Regions from separate parts of the Bradyrhizobium sp. B097 genome, predicted to be linked through region 1. Evidence: riboswitches for the same ligand, from Rfam matches in the RefSeq annotation. Region 1 holds a riboswitch; each other region holds the start of a gene.
What was found. A riboswitch is a leader RNA that binds a small molecule or an ion and turns the genes downstream of it on or off. The one in region 1 is predicted to bind glycine.
Positions count from the first base shown of each region.

Region 2: linked by a shared signal. The riboswitch ahead of AAFG07_RS30685 (D-amino acid dehydrogenase) and the one ahead of gcvT (glycine cleavage system aminomethyltransferase GcvT) in region 1 are both predicted to bind glycine.
Region 3: linked by a shared signal. The riboswitch ahead of AAFG07_RS33040 (FAD-dependent oxidoreductase) and the one ahead of gcvT (glycine cleavage system aminomethyltransferase GcvT) in region 1 are both predicted to bind glycine.

Region 1 covers NZ_CP152412.1:3,460,522-3,465,702, reverse strand. The annotation lists gene AAFG07_RS16085 (cyclic nucleotide-gated ion channel) at 1-111, opposite strand, end outside; gene alaS (alanine--tRNA ligase) at 123-2,810, opposite strand; glycine riboswitch at 3,013-3,101, shown strand; gene gcvT (glycine cleavage system aminomethyltransferase GcvT) at 3,243-4,388, shown strand; gene gcvH (glycine cleavage system protein GcvH) at 4,409-4,774, shown strand; gene gcvP (aminomethyl-transferring glycine dehydrogenase) at 4,797-5,181, shown strand, end outside.
Region 2 covers NZ_CP152412.1:6,632,592-6,637,772, reverse strand. The annotation lists gene AAFG07_RS30695 (Xaa-Pro peptidase family protein) at 1-1,004, shown strand, start outside; gene AAFG07_RS30690 (amidohydrolase family protein) at 1,122-2,561, shown strand; glycine riboswitch at 2,615-2,717, shown strand; gene AAFG07_RS30685 (D-amino acid dehydrogenase) at 2,864-4,147, shown strand; gene AAFG07_RS30680 (NAD/NADP octopine/nopaline dehydrogenase family protein) at 4,335-5,181, shown strand, end outside.
Region 3 covers NZ_CP152412.1:7,190,335-7,195,515, forward strand. The annotation lists gene AAFG07_RS33025 (Xaa-Pro peptidase family protein) at 1-228, opposite strand, end outside; gene AAFG07_RS33030 (hypothetical protein) at 674-1,030, opposite strand; gene AAFG07_RS33035 (Lrp/AsnC family transcriptional regulator) at 1,347-1,799, shown strand; partial or broken gene AAFG07_RS33040 (FAD-dependent oxidoreductase) at 2,037-2,159, opposite strand; glycine riboswitch at 2,227-2,319, opposite strand; glycine riboswitch at 2,320-2,405, opposite strand; gene AAFG07_RS33045 (aminotransferase class IV) at 3,199-4,146, shown strand; gene AAFG07_RS33050 (M20/M25/M40 family metallo-hydrolase) at 4,706-4,924, shown strand.

The sequences.
Region 1 (5,181 bases):
GAAGCGCGAGCCGACCGAATATGGCAGGTGATCCTGCTCGAGTAGCTCGTAGAGACGTTCGCGCAGTCCGGGGTCGCTGATCGTAGGCTTAAGCGGAGCCGTCGCCACGATCAGCCTCTCCGTCAGGCGCCGGCCGATGCCTGTTGAGTCATGGCCTGCTCGATCGCCGACAGCGCGGCGTCCGCCTTGGCACCGTCCGGCCCGCCGGCCTGCGCCATGTCGGGCCGGCCACCGCCGCCCTTGCCGCCGAGCACCTCGGAGCCCTTGCGCACCAGCTCGACCGCGTTGAAGCGCGAAGTGAGGTCGGCGGTGACGCCGACCACGATGCCGGCCTTGCCGTCCTCGGTGACGCCGACGATCGCGACCACGCCGGAGCCGATCTGCTTCTTGCCGTCGTCGACGAGGCTCTTGAGGTCCTTGGTCTCGACGCCTTCGACCGCGCGCGCGAGCAGCTTGACGTTGCCGACCTCGCGAACGCCGGAGGCGGCACCGTTCGACGACGCTCCGCCGCCCATCGCGAGCTTCTTGCGGGCATCCGACAGGTCGCGCTCGAGCTTCTTGCGCTCCTCCATCAGAGCCGCGATGCGTGCCGGGACATCCTCGATCGAGGTGCGCAGCTCGGCCGCCGCGGTCTTCGCCAGCGTCATGGTGTCATTGGCGTGCTTGCGCGCATGATGTCCGGTCAGCGCCTCGATGCGGCGGACGCCGGAGGCGACGGCGCTCTCGCTGGTCACCGAAATCAAGCCGATGTCGCCGGTGCGGCGAACATGGGTGCCGCCGCAGAGCTCGACCGACCAGCCGAGCGCGTTCTGGCCGTGCTCGCGGGCGCTCTTCCCCATCGAGACGACGCGAACCTCGTCGCCGTACTTCTCGCCGAACAGTGCGCGCGCACCGGCCTCGCGGGCGTCGTCGACACCCATGACGCGGGTCGTCACCTCGTCATTCTCCAGCACGACATCGTTGGCGATGTCCTCGACCCTGGCGAGCTCTTCCGGCGTGATCGGCTTCGGATGCACGAAATCGAAGCGCAGGCGATCGGGCGCGACCAGCGAGCCGCGCTGCGCGATGTGATCGCCGAGCACCTGACGCAGCGCCTCATGCAACAGGTGCGTCGCCGAGTGGTTGGCGCGGATCGACGAACGCCTGGCGTGGTCGACCTCGAGCTGCAGCGCGGTGCCGACGTTCAGGGTGCCCTGCTCCACCGTGCCGACATGCACGAACAGGTCGCCGGCCTTCTTCTGCATGTCGGTGACACGGAACTTGACGCCCTCGCCCGTGAGGACGCCGACGTCGCCGACCTGACCACCGGACTCGGCATAGAACGGCGTCTGGTTCAGCACGATCGCGCCGCTCTCGCCGGCCTTGAGGCCGTCGACCTCGGCGCCGTCCTTGACCAGCGCCGTCACCACGCCTTCCGCGCTCTCGGTCTCATAGCCGAGGAATTCGGTTGCGCCGAGCTTCTCGCGCAGCGGGAACCAGATCGTCTCGGTTGCCGCCTCGCCGGAGCCTGCCCAGGAGGCACGCGCCTTTTCGCGCTGGCGGTTCATCGCATCGGTGAACGAGGCCTGGTCGACGCTGATGCCGCGCGACTTCAGCGCATCCTGCGTCAGGTCCAGCGGGAAGCCATAGGTGTCGTACAGCGTGAACGCGGTGTCGCCGTCGAACATGTCGCCCTTCTTGAGGCCGGCGCTCTTCTCGTCGAGGATCGACAGGCCGCGCACCAGCGTCTTGCGGAAGCGGGTCTCTTCCAGCTGCAGCGTCTCCTCGATCAACTTCTCCGCGCGCACCAGGTCCGGATAGGCCTGGCCCATCTCGCGGACCAGCGCCCAGACCAGGCGATGCATCAGCGGCTCGCTCGCGCCCAGGAGCTGCGCGTGGCGCATCGCGCGGCGCATGATCCGGCGCAGCACATAGCCGCGGCCCTCGTTCGACGGCAGCACGCCGTCGGCAATCAAAAACGCCGAGGAGCGCAGATGGTCGGCGATCACCCGGTATGACGCCACGTTCTGCGCGTTCGGCCCATGGCCGAGGGCCGAGGCGGCCGCATCGATCAGATGGCGGAACAGATCGGTCTCGAACACGCTCTCGACGCCCTGCAGGATGGCCGCCATGCGCTCCAGCCCCATGCCGGTGTCGATCGAGGGACGCGGCAGCGCCACGCGCTCCTCCTTCGTCACCTGCTCGTACTGCATGAACACCAGATTCCAGAATTCGAGGAAGCGATCGCCGTCCTCCTCCGGGCTGCCCGGAGGTCCGCCCCAGATATGCTCGCCGCGATCGATGAAGATCTCGGAGCACGGACCGCACGGGCCGGTATCGCCCATCGCCCAGAAATTGTCCGAGGTCGCGATGCGGATGATACGATCGTCCGAGAAGCCCGCGATCTTCTTCCAGTAGCCGGCGGCCTCGTCGTCGGTGTGGTAGACGGTGACGAGCAGCTTGTCCTTCTTCAGCCCGAAATCCTTGGTGATCAGATTCCAGGCGAGCTCGATCGCGCGCTCCTTGAAGTAGTCGCCGAACGAGAAGTTGCCGAGCATCTCGAAGAAGGTGAGATGCCGCGCGGTGTAGCCGACATTGTCGAGGTCGTTATGCTTGCCGCCGGCGCGCACGCACTTCTGCGACGTCGTGGCGCGTTGATAGCCGCGCTTCTCGACGCCGGTGAAGACGTTCTTGAACTGCACCATGCCGGCATTGGTGAACATCAGGGTCGGGTCGTTGCGCGGAACCAGCGGCGACGACGCCACGATCTCGTGGCCGTTCTCCTTGAAGAAGTTCAGAAATGTCGACCTGATGTCGTTGACGCTGCTCATGTTCATCCAATCGGAAAAAGGGGCCGGCCAGCCGCAAAAAGGCGTCATTTTCCGGCCGAACGCTTTTAGACATTGCCAGCTGCGGTGTCCAGAAACTGTGCAGGCGGATCATGGGCTTGCCGCGGCAGCACAAAGCCCATTGGATAGCAGCGAGAGCTGCGTTGACAGTCTTGGTGGCGCCGTGTTTTCTACCTACCTGTTATTAGTCACGTCGGGAGAGACCGGCCTTACCGCCGGCGCCGAAGGAGCAACCGCCCCGGAAACTCTCAGGCAAAAGGACCGCGTGACGTCTAACATCTGGAAAGAGGCGCTGGGGTTCTCCCCGATGCGTCCGCCGACGGGATAATACTCTCAGGCACAGCGACAGATGGGGCTTTCTGCAGGTTTCTCAAGGGGAAATAGGTCCCCGGCGGGAACCGCGAGGGCCCTGTGATGCTTGCGCGCGAAACCTCCCCGCTGAAACAGACCCCGCTGCACGCGCTGCATCTGGCGCGCGGCGCCAAGATGGTGCCGTTCGCCGGCTATGACATGCCGGTGCAATACACCGCCGGCGTGCTGAAGGAACATCTCCACACCCGCAAGGAAGCCGGCCTGTTCGACGTGTCCCACATGGGACAGCTCGTGCTGAAGGCCAAATCCGGCAAGGTCGGCGACGCGGCGCTCGCACTGGAAAAACTGGTGCCGCAGGACATCGCCGGCATCGCGCCGGGACGGCAGCGCTACGCGCAATTCACCAACGACGACGGCGGCCTGCTCGACGACCTGATGGTGGCGAATTTCGGCGATCACCTGTTCCTGGTGGTCAACGCCGCCTGCAAGGCCGAGGACGAGGCCCATCTGCGCGCGCATCTCTCCGAAGCGTGCGAAATCGTGTCGCTGGCCGATCGCGCGCTGATCGCGCTGCAGGGGCCGAAAGCCGAATCGGCGCTGGCGAAACTTTGCCCAGATGTCAGTTCGATGAAATTCATGGACGCCGGACCGCGCCGCCTCAGTGACATTGACTGTTTCGTCTCGCGCTCCGGCTATACCGGCGAGGACGGTTTTGAGATTTCCGCGCCCGCAGACAAGGCGGAGGCTCTGGTCACTGCACTGCTGGACAATCCCGATGTACTGCCGATCGGGCTCGGCGCACGCGACAGCCTTCGGCTCGAGGCCGGGCTTTGCCTCTATGGCCACGATATCGACACCACGACGACGCCGGTCGAAGGCGCGCTGGAATGGTCGGTGCAGAAGATTCGCCGCAGCGGCGGCGCCCGCGCCGGCGGTTTTCCGGGCGCTGACAAGATTCTCACCCAATTCGCACAAGGCGCTTCCCGCCGCCGTGTCGGCCTGAAGCCCGATGGCCGCGCGCCGGTGCGCGAAGGCGCCGCGCTGTTTGCCGATCCGACCTCAACCGAGCCAATCGGCAAGGTGACCTCGGGCGGCTTCGGCCCGAGCCTCAATGCGCCGGTTGCGATGGGCTATCTGCCCACCGCCCTCTCCGCCGTCGGCACCACGGTTTTCGCCGAAGTGCGCGGCCAGCGGCTGCCGCTCAAGGTCGCCGCCACGCCCTTCGTTCCCAATACCTACAAACGCTAAACGCCAAAGGACCGATCCCCATGACGACGCTGTACACGTCCGACCACGAATGGCTCCGCATCGAGGGCGACGTCGCCACGATCGGCATCACCGATTACGCGCAGTCGCAGCTCGGCGACGTCGTGTTCGTCGAGCTGCCCAAGGTCGGCCGCAGCCTGAAGAAGGCCGAGGCCGCTGCCGTCGTCGAATCCGTCAAGGCCGCCTCCGACGTCTACGCGCCGATCACCGGCGAAGTGATCGAGGTCAACGAGGCGCTCGCGGCCGAGCCCGCGCTGGTCAATTCGGATGCCGGCGGCAAGGCCTGGTTCTTCAAGCTGAAGATATCAGACAAGGGCGAACTCGGCGGCCTGATGGATGAGGCCGCCTACGCCGCGCACACCGCCTGAGGATCACCCCAAGGATTAGCCCATGAACGCGCCCTTCAAGCCGATCAACGAAGCCGCCACCGATTTCGTCCGCCGACACATCGGACCATCCCCGCGCGACATCAACGCGATGTTGGAGACGGTCGGCGCCGCGAGCCTGCAGGCGCTGATGAATGAGACGCTGCCGGCGTCGATCCTTCAGAAGGCGCCGCTCGATCTCGGCCGGGCGCTGAGCGAAACCGAAGCGCTCGCGCATATGAGCGAGCTCGCCGCGCAGAACCAGGTGTTCACCTCGCTGATCGGCCAGGGCTATTCCGGCACCATCCTGCCCGCGGTGATCCAGCGCAACATCCTGGAGAACCCGGCCTGGTACACCGCCTATACGCCGTATCAGCCGGAGATCAGCCAGGGCCGGCTCGAGGCCCTCT
Region 2 (5,181 bases), 3.2 Mb from region 1:
CCCTGTTCGGCGTCGATATGGAAGCCTCGACGATCAAGCGCCGCCAACCGGACGTGCCAACGCGCATCTGGGCCGAGTTCAGCGACGATCCGATGCTCGTGCTCGCCGATCAGCTCGCCGGTCTCGGTCTCGGTCAGGCTCGCATCGGGCTCGAGATGGACTACCTGCCGGCCGGTGATTTTGCTCGGCTGATCAAGGCCATGCCAGCGGCGAAGTTCGAACGTGCCGAACCGATCCTGGCGCGGCTTCGTCAAATCAAGACGTCGGAGGAAATCGCGCTGCTGCGCAAGCTCTCCCGCATCGCCGATCAGGCGATAACGGATACGCTCGGGGTGGTCGATGAGGGAGACTCGGAAATGGACATCGCCGGGCACCTCACGCGCAATGTGTATTCCCTGGGGGCCGATCACTTCAAGCTGATGATCGTGGCGACCGGCGAACGCAGCGTGTTGCCCAACGTCGGCCCGTCGCAGCGCATCTTGAAGCGCAGCGATGTGTGCCGCGTGGAAATCTTCTCCGTGATCGATGGTTATCAGGCGGGGGTCTGCCGCACTGCCGTGGTCGGCCAGGCGCCGCCCATGGCCGAAAAGATCTGGGCGCATCTGGTCGAATGCAAGTACGAGATCATGGAGAAGGTGAAACCCGGCGCGAGCTGTCGCGAGATCTACGACGCGTTCATCGCAAAGCTGAGCAAGCTCAATCTGCCGCCGATTTCGTTCGTCGGACATGGCATCGGGCTGCACCTCCACGAGGATCCTTATCTCGGAGTGACGCCAGTGTTGGGCAAGCCCGGGAGTGACGCGCCACTGGAGGAGAACATGGTGCTTGGTTTCGAGCCGCTCTGCTACGACACCGGCTATGGCTTCGGCATGCAGAACAAGGATATGTTGCTGGTAACCGCCAACGGCTCCGAGTTGCTGTCCGACTACGCCGACACCGATCGGTTGATTCCCGCTGGCACTGCCAAGAAAGGCGGCGCTATGAAGAGGGCCGCGGTCGCCTGACGGCGGTCCTTGGCCGCGAACGACCGGACGACAGGCTTCGCCCGGTCGAGCGCTGCCGAAACTGCTCGTCGTCACGGCGGGGCATACAGTCCGTGAAAGCAAGTATTGGGTGAAGGCATGCGCACACTGATCAAGGACTTGAACTTCGCTTTCACGGTCGACAAAAACGATACGGTCCTGCGCAATGCCAGCTTGGTGATCGAGAACGATCGCATTTCCGATATTGGCCCTGCTAGGGAAGTGGCGGCGCGGCAGAAGAGCGTCAGCTTCGACAAGGTGGTTGACGGCAGGATGCTCGGCGCCTGCCCCGGCTTCGTCGACAGCCACGTCCATCTTTCGGAGACGCTGTCGCGCGCGGTATTTCCGGATAATCTCAACACCCGTGCCTGGGTCTTCCACTGGGCCAAGCCGTTTTACGCTCACATCACTGAAGAGGACGAATATTGGGGCGCGCTGCTCGGCGTCACGGAGATGCTGCGTTGTGGCACCACCTGCTTCCTCGATATGGGATCGCAATACGATCCCGGAATCGTCGTTCGCGCGATGGAGAAGGTGGGCATTCGCGGCATCACCGGGCGGCATGCCGCCGACAATCCTCCGCCGGAGCTTCCTCGTGGCTGGACCAAGGAAATGGTCGATCATCATTTCTTCCCGAACGCCGAAGCGGCGCTCAAGGTCCTTGAGGACTGTGTCATTCGCTACAACGGTGCACTCGACGGCCGCGCACGCTGCTGGGTCAACATCGAGGGCAAGGAGCCGTGCAGCCTCGAACTTCATGTCGGCGCCGTGAAGCTTGCCGAAAGGCTGGGCGTCGGCACGACCTACCACCTTGCAACATCGATCGAGGAGGCGAGGGTCTGCGAGAAGAAGTATGGCGCATGGCCGATCACCCGCATCGACAGGGCTGGAGGCATCCAGAAGAACCTGGTGATCGCCCATGGCGCGGCAGTGTCGGACGACGAAGTCCGCCTGCTTGCCGACCGTGGCGCCAGTGTCGCCTTCTGCCCGTGTTCGTCGTTCAAGCTTGGCAAGGGCGCAACCGCCATCGGAAAGTATCCGGAGATGGTGAAGGCGGGCGTGAAAGTCGGACTCGGCACCGACGGGGTGTCGGCCGCAGGCAACATGAATCTGATGCGGCAAATGCTGATCGTCGCAGGCATGTTCAAGGATGCACGCCTGCAACCGGATATCTTCACGGCGCGCCAGGCCCTGCGTGCGGCGACCATCGAAGGCGCGAGGGCGTTGATGTGGGACGACGAGATCGGCTCGCTGGAGATCGGCAAGAAGGCTGATCTCATCCTCTTTGATCTCGACCACGTGGAGTGGACGCCGTTCCACGACCCACTGCAAGCCCTGGTGTTCTCGGCGTCGACCGCTTCGATCGCCCAGACCTGGGTCGACGGCAAGGTGCTGTACGCCGATGGAAAGGTGCAGGGCGTCGACGAGGCAGAGATTCGGCGTAAGGCTCGCGAACTTGCCGCGGCAGCGGTCGAGCGCGCCGGTCTGCATGAGGAACAAGTTGAAACAACCACCACTCTGTACGACGGAGGGAATTGATAGCTCGCCTTCCATGGCGGAGGCGCATGGCAGCCAAAGAATTCACGCGTTCAAGAGGCTGCATGGGAGAGACCGGTCGCCGCCGTGGCGGTATTGGCCGGCGCCGAAGGAGCAACCCCCAGGAAACTCTCAGGCAAAGGTGACCATGCAGCTGAACGATCTGGAGAGTGGCACTGCGAGTGCCCACCGAAGGGGACCGCCGCACCGGCCAAGCCGCCGTGGCTAATCTCTCAGGTACAGCGACAGATTGGGGATGAGCCGCGGGCTTCGGTCCGCTCCCAATTTCTATCGCGGAGAGAGTAATGCCCCATATCGCTGTCATCGGCGCTGGTATCACCGGCGTCACCACTGCCTATTCCCTTCTCAATCGCGGCTATTCCGTCACGGTGATCGACCGGCAGCGTTATGCCGGAATGGAGACGTCGTTCGCCAATGGCGGCCAGCTATCGGCGAGCAATGCCGAGGTCTGGAATAGCTGGTCGACGGTTTTCAAGGGAGTGAAGTGGATGCTGAAGCGCGATGCGCCGCTGCTGATGAATCCTGCACCGACCTGGCACAAATATGCCTGGCTCGGGGAATTCGTCTACAACATCGGAAAATATCGCAGCAATACGATCGAGACCGTGCGGCTCGCCATTGCCGCGCGCAAGCACCTGTTCGAAATTGCTGAGCGCGAGCACATCGACTTCGATCACGAACGTCGCGGTATCCTGCATATCTATCGGGACAAGGCCAGCTTCCAGCATGCATTGAAGGTCAATGCGATTCTGGTGGACGGGGGCCTGGACCGTCGTCCGGTCACCGCCGCGGAGGTGAAGTCGATCGAGCCAACCCTGCATGGCGATTTCTTCGGCGGCTTCTACACCCCGTCGGATTCCACCGGTGACATCCATAAGTTCACCTACGGACTTGCCAAGGTATGCGAGCAGCGAGGTGTCCGCTTCATCTTTGACGCCACGGTGAGGCGGATCGATCGGAACGGCGTTTATCGCATCGCACATTCGTATGAGGCGTCTTGCGGCGATCAGGGCCTGGTCGATCAGATCATCGAGGCCGATGGCGTCGTCGTATGTGCCGGATCGGCGAGTCGCAACTTGGCTGCGATGCTCGGTGATCGCCTGAATATCTATCCGGTGAAGGGCTATTCGATCACCGTGCATCTCGACGACGAGCGGAGTCAAAAGGCCGCCCCCTGGGTGAGCCTGCTTGATGACGGCGCCAAGATCGTGACCAGCCGGTTGGGCGCCGCGCGCTTTCGCGTGGCGGGCACCGCAGAGCTCAACGGCATGAACCGCGACATACGCCACGACCGCATCAAGCCGCTGGTCGACTGGACGCGAACGCTGTTCCCGTCCGTCGATACCAATCGCGTCGTGCCGTGGGCTGGGCTGCGTCCGATGATGCCCAATATGATGCCGCGGGTCGGGAAGGGCAGGATGCCCGGGGTCTTCTACAACACCGGCCACGGTCATCTGGGTTGGACGGTTTCGGCCGCGACGGCGGAGATGGTCGCCGAATGCGTCGCCGGCGAAATAACTGCCGGTCGTATGGAGCATTTCCGCCTGGACGCGGAGCAAACGGCATGAACGGATTCACGGCGTTGGCCTTCGCGCCGTTGCCGGACGCCCGGACCATGTGTCCGTTGCTGCGGATGCATGGGCACCCCTCCGTGGGCGAGCGCTCGTTCAGCTTGACAATGGCGTATGTGATCATACTCTGTGATCAAAATATATCTCAGGAGGTGCCCTTGCGCTCGGATCTGCGGAGGCCAGAATGAAGGTTGCTGTACTGGGAGCGGGGGCGGGCGGCGCGGCCTCGGTCGCGGAGTTGGTTCAGGCGGGCCACTCCGTTCACTTCTGGGGGCGTTCGGCCGAAACGCTCGAGCCGCATCTCAGGCTCGGCGGTGTTGCGTTCGACGGAAAGCTCGGCGAGGGGGTCGCCAAGCCTGCCCTGATCACGACCGATCTCAAATCAGCCATCTCCGGGGTGGACGTAGCGGTGGTCGCGCTTCCGACGTTCTCGCATTCGGCCATAGCCAAGGCACTCGCCAAGGCCGGCTGGCCGTCGAACAGGCCCGTCGTGCTCAATCCTGGTCACACCGGCGGGGCACTGGAGTTCGCGGAAACCTATTCGCGCACCGGCTGCGCAGTGCCGCCGGTGGCGGAATTCTCCACGCTCACCTATGTCGCGCGCAAATACCGCCCCGATGCTGTGACCGTCAGCGGTCGGGCGAAGCAACTGAAGGCTGCGGCTCTCAAGGGAGGCGCGGAAGCCTTGGAGGTCGCGGCAAAACTGTATCCGGGCGTGGTACCTGTAGCCGACGTGATCGCCTCCGACCTTTCCAACGTCAACATGATCCTGCATCCACCTGGCGCGGTGCTGGCTGCCGCTTGGGTGGAAGCGACCGGCGGCAGCTTCACGTTCTACGTCGACGCAATGACGCCCGGCGTCGCCCGGGTGATGCGGCAACTGGACGATGAGCGGCTGGCAGTCGCCCGGGCATTCGGGCACGAACTGCCGAACCTGATCGAAGAGATGAAGCTGCTCGGCACGGTCGAGGCCGATGTGGTCGACGTTACCGATTACGCCGCCGCGATTGCCGGCGGCGAGGCCAATCGCC
Region 3 (5,181 bases), 3.7 Mb from region 1:
CCGGGAGATCAGGATCGATACGCCCGGCTGATCGCGCCGAACAATCGCCAGCATCGGACGCGCGTCCGAAATCCAGTACAGGCTGCGAAATCCCGTGTAGTATTCGAAGTTGTGTCGGGACGTGAGAACCAGCGCCTCAATCGCCGCCCCGGCCATGTTATCCCTAAGGCGAGAGATTCGTGAGCTTATTTCAGCATCACTCGGCCAGGACGGGATCGTGCTCGACATCTTTATTGCTCCATGGAATGGCCGATTACACCAAACGGTGACACGGACCGCCTTCTCCGCGCTCCAGGCACACTCACGCCATTACCGCTTCTCGGAAGACCAGCGAGCGGCCTAATCCCGGCCACGCGACGACGAACGCGTCGTGGATACTGGATGACAACGGCGCGCTCGCGGGGATGAACACGGCGCCATGCCCTCTCGAGATCAACAGCCAGTCTTTTGCGGGCTGGCTCCTCCGGCGCCGACACATCCCGTGAGCTCCTTGGCTCGGTGTTGCTTCCCCTGCTTCGCAAGCACTACCTTGATGATATGCCTTATATACCAGCTATATTAGAGCTACCATATTTATCGCGCGGGTCAACCTGGAACAGATATGGCAACGCTGTTATCCGGGTTGCTGTACCACGCGAGATTGGCGAGCTCACCGATGGTGCGACTGACGCTCTCATGAAAGCGCGCAGGTGCAACGCCAGGCCAGGTAATTGCGAAGAACACGGTCACTGTTCAAACAGGTGTTCGGCCGTAACCGGTAAAACTGAAACCGGTGGACGATCGACACACGTGAAAGCGGGCCGGAGGCGTCGCTGCGGTGCTTCAGGAACAGGACCCTTGAGCCGGGTTGTCCGGGCGCGAATTGGCGGACTGGCAGCGGATTTAAGATCCGGGTGTTGCCCCCGCGGGCCGAAGAGTGCGGTCTTCGGCCGATTTCGGCGGTGACCTCGCTGGCTCTTTCCTGGGCTGACACATCAGCCTGACAAAGCGCCTGCCAACAGTGTTCTTCCAGGACGATATTTTCACTCATAAGCAACAGCTCCACGATTTCGGCTCCGGCGCAGCGTTCCTGGTGTCAACCATTCGTGGGCCCGTTGGCTCGGGACGCCCGGGACGCCCGAGCCTTCTTTTCGCGGCCTTTAGTTGGGTCGATTGGCCGGCGCAGCTGTTCGGCTGGCCCCCAACGGTTCAGACCGCAGGACGGAATAGAGTTTGGTTGCAAAATGCGCAGCCCGGTGAAACAAGCACCGCAGGATCGATGCAACCTAGAAAATTCGCTCGCTGATTTCGATACCAATGCGGTGCCTCGCGATTGGAACCCTTTAAGAGATAGCCGGGTGCGGCAAATGGACGACCTGGATCGACGAATTCTTGCGACCCTGCAGAGAAACAACCAGCTTTCCTTTGCCGAGCTCGCGGAAGCCGTGGGCTCGTCTCCAGCCTCGTGCATGCGACGGGTGAACAAGCTGCGTTCGAATGGCGTGATAGTTGCGGATATCTCGCTCGTCGATCCGAAAGCGCTCGGCAAATCGCTGACTGTCGTTGTCACAGTTCAACTCGACCGGGAGCGGCTTGACCTTGTGGACGATTTCAAACGCGCAATGCGCGCCGCCAATGAGGTCAGCCAGTGCTACATGGTCACCGGCGATGCCGATTTCGTTCTGGTCGTTACCGTCGACGACGTTGAGGCGTTCGACCTCTTCGTGAAGACGAAGCTTTACACAAATCCGAACGTACGGAAATTCCAGAGCATGATCACGCTTGATCGCGTTAAATTCGAGCCGAGAATCAGGGTGTAGCGGGAACGAGGCAAATCAACGGCCTCTCGATATCGAACTGTCCGCTGAATCATTCGGGCTCGAAAGCACGAACGTCCCAGGCTCGCTCTATCGTTCCCGCGGCTCGCGCAGGCCGGTTCGCAATATTCCCTGGAAGAGCTGGGTTGCGATCGGCCGGCAGCTCCTCCAAGGGGATCAGCTGCTCACACCGGCATTGGCAGTGCCGCCCACCAGCCCCGCGGCCATTTCCGCCGTTATGCATGACAGTAGCTGACCGCCATCTGCAAATGACGTTTCCATTGCCGGATAACGGTGGCGATCGATCACGGTCACCTGGTGGCCACGTTGCAACAGCGCGTAAGCCGTTGTGACGCCAGCGATGCCTGCACCTGAACGATGATATGGGACGTTATCTCTCCAACAGCAGGGTTCGGCCTTCCGCCAGTCCTGGCCTCCATCTGTCTTCTACCTGAGAGATTTTTCCTCGCTGCGAGAGGATCCCCTTCGGTGAGCGCCGATCGCGGCTGCTCTTCAGATTGTTCGGCATTGGAAGTCCTTTTGCCTGAGAGTTTCCTGGGGGTGCTCCGTCGGCGCACCTTCGACAGGTGCCTCTCCTATCCAAGCCTTGAGAACGGCTATTCCATTTCCGGATCATCTGCCGCGCAGGGCTCTATTCTCACATGCGTCTCCTCGTAATGCCGGATGCCAAATCGCGTTCATGCTTCGAGTTCTCGCACTTCGCAGGCACGCCAGACCGGCCGCAACGGCTCTTCAGTGCGCCGCGGCGCGATCAATGACATATTTGGCAGTAGATTTGCGCCAAAATGCTCCGGTCGATGAAATAGACGGTACAAAGAACGACGCAAGTCATGGCAAAGACTTCTTGAGGCGTAACCCGCACGAGGCGATCGCAAGAACCAGCCCCTACCGGGCCGTCCGCGCTTCAGGCCGACAGCCCGGCTGGTACGCGGTGCCCCAAGGGACCGGACCGCGTCATTGTCCCACGGGCTCTTCTGTCTGTGGGCCTTTCAACTTCAGCGACGGCAACGGCGCTATCGCCACCCTGCCCTTTGCGTTCAAAGAGCGTGGAATTGATGAAACCACCGGGTCGCGGCAGAGCCCCGAAGAAGGTCATCGCCACGAGCCGCACGCCGGGCGGCTTGCTCTCGCTCTTCTTGAGAAGCCCGACGCCGCAAAAGCAACCCACGAAACGCTGGTCTCGGGAAGCGGGCGATGCATGAATTCATCCACGACGACAGGCAATTTGGAGCGTTCGTTGCGCATATGGCCTGCAATTGATTTCCAGGCACCGGCAAGACGTGAGAACCAGAAGCGGCTGCCGACGGGAAGTTGCGATTTGGTGACGGACCGTACCGCGGCGGCAAGGCAAATCGCCCGGAGAACCACCGTGAAGATCACACTGACTGACGCCGCAAATGCGCTGCCAGGCACCGAACAGAATCACATTGACCGGCGTCGTTATCCTCACGGCATAGCATTCATGGATGGTCAGTATCTTCCTGTGTCCCAGGCCAAAGTTTCGGTGCTGGACTATGGCTTCCTTCACTCCGATGCAACCTATGATACTGCACATGTGTGGGAGGGGCGGTTCTTCCGCCTCAATCTCCATTTGGACCGGTTCTGGCGCAGTGTGGAGCGCCTTCGTATGAAACTCCCGTACAGCCGCGACGAGGTGGAGGAGATCCTCCACAATTGTGTGGCGCTCTCGGGTCACAAGTCCGCGTATGTAGAGATGATCTGCACACGCGGATCGTCGCCGACCTTCAGCCGTGATCCGCGCCAGGCGGAGAACCGCTTCATCGCGTTTGCCGTGCCCTTCGGTTCCGTCGCCAGCAAGGAGCAACTCGAACGCGGGCTGCATGTTTCGATCAGCGGGACTATTCGAATTTCCCCAAAATCGGTCGACCCTTCCATCAAGAACTATCATTGGCTGGACCTCGTGATGGGCCTGTTCGATGCCTATGACGCCGGCGGCGAAACCGCACTTGTTCTGGACGCCAACGGAAATATTGCGGAAGGTCCGGGCTTCAATGTCTTCATCGTCAGGGACGGCGCGCTGCGTACTCCGGCATTTGGCGTCCTTCCCGGCATCACGCGCCGAAGCGTGTTCGACCTTTGCGCGGAGATCGGACTGCCCGCCAAAGCTGCCGACGTCTCTCCCGCGGAACTGCGCGCCGCCGACGAGGTCTTCATCACATCGACCGCGGGAGGCATCATGCCCGTGACCCGCGTCGACGCAGCCCCGATCGCCGGCGGCTGCGTCGGTCCGATCACGCGGCGCATGATCGACATGTACTGGCAGAAGCATCGTGATCCGGCCTGGTCCATGCCCGTCGCCCATGTCTAGAGCGACCCGGCCGGCTGTCGAATGGCCGCCGCTTTCTCTCCTGTCTGCGGTCGGAGCTTTCTGTCATCAATGCACTGAATGCCTGCGCCACACTTGCCTCGGCCCCGCCGAGAGTGAAAGATCGCGTGTTGCGGCCAGGGCGGGCCCCGACTGCCATGGCATGACCCCGGTGCGCTTTGTTTGCGGCACAGGAGGCATAACCCGCTCGAAGCGTTTTTCTTCGCCTTGAGGCTGCGACCTTCTATTCGTCCTTCGGGCCAACAGCGCTCTGTTCGAGACGCTCACAAGCAAGCAGGAGGCCCGTCCCGGATCCGGCAAAGAGACAGCTGAACAAGATCGATACGTTCCGGACGCTTCAACGGGAAGCCAGCGGCTAGCGGCAGTATCTGTACCAGAATCCGGAAGTGGAATTTCAGCTCAGCAACACGGCTGGATTCATCGCCGGGAAACTCGCCTCGTTTGGCATAAACCATGTTGTCACCGGCATCGCGGAGATGGGCGTCGTCGCGCTCATACAGGGAAACGGCGGCGACGGGCCACCATCGGGCTCAGGGCGGACATGGACGCATTGCCCATACTGGAAGCCCCTCGGGCAAGGCCTGGTCATCGAGGACGCGCCGGAAAAATGCCTGCGTGCGGGCACGACGGGCATACCGTCATGCTGCCTGGCGCAGCGAAGCACCTTGCGGGCACCCGCAACTTCCGTGGCATCGTCGCGCTGATATTTCAGCCGCGGAATAGAACGGGCCCGGGAGTGAGACCGGCGGCCAAAGGATGATCCGCGAGGAATTGCGGGATCGTTTCCCGCATCATGCCAATGAAGTTGTGGCCGCAAGCGGTACAGGCTCCGTGTCGGCATCATATGGATCGCATATATAAGCGCCGTTTCCAGGATTGAGCGAAGCAACGCCTGGCCGGTACCAGGCGGTTGCTCCTTCCACCAGATACGCCCGGGCAGTCGAGATTGTGTTCAAGTTGACATTCCATATATACCTGCTATAGTCAGTAGGGAATTTAGAGAACGCTCGCGTCCGG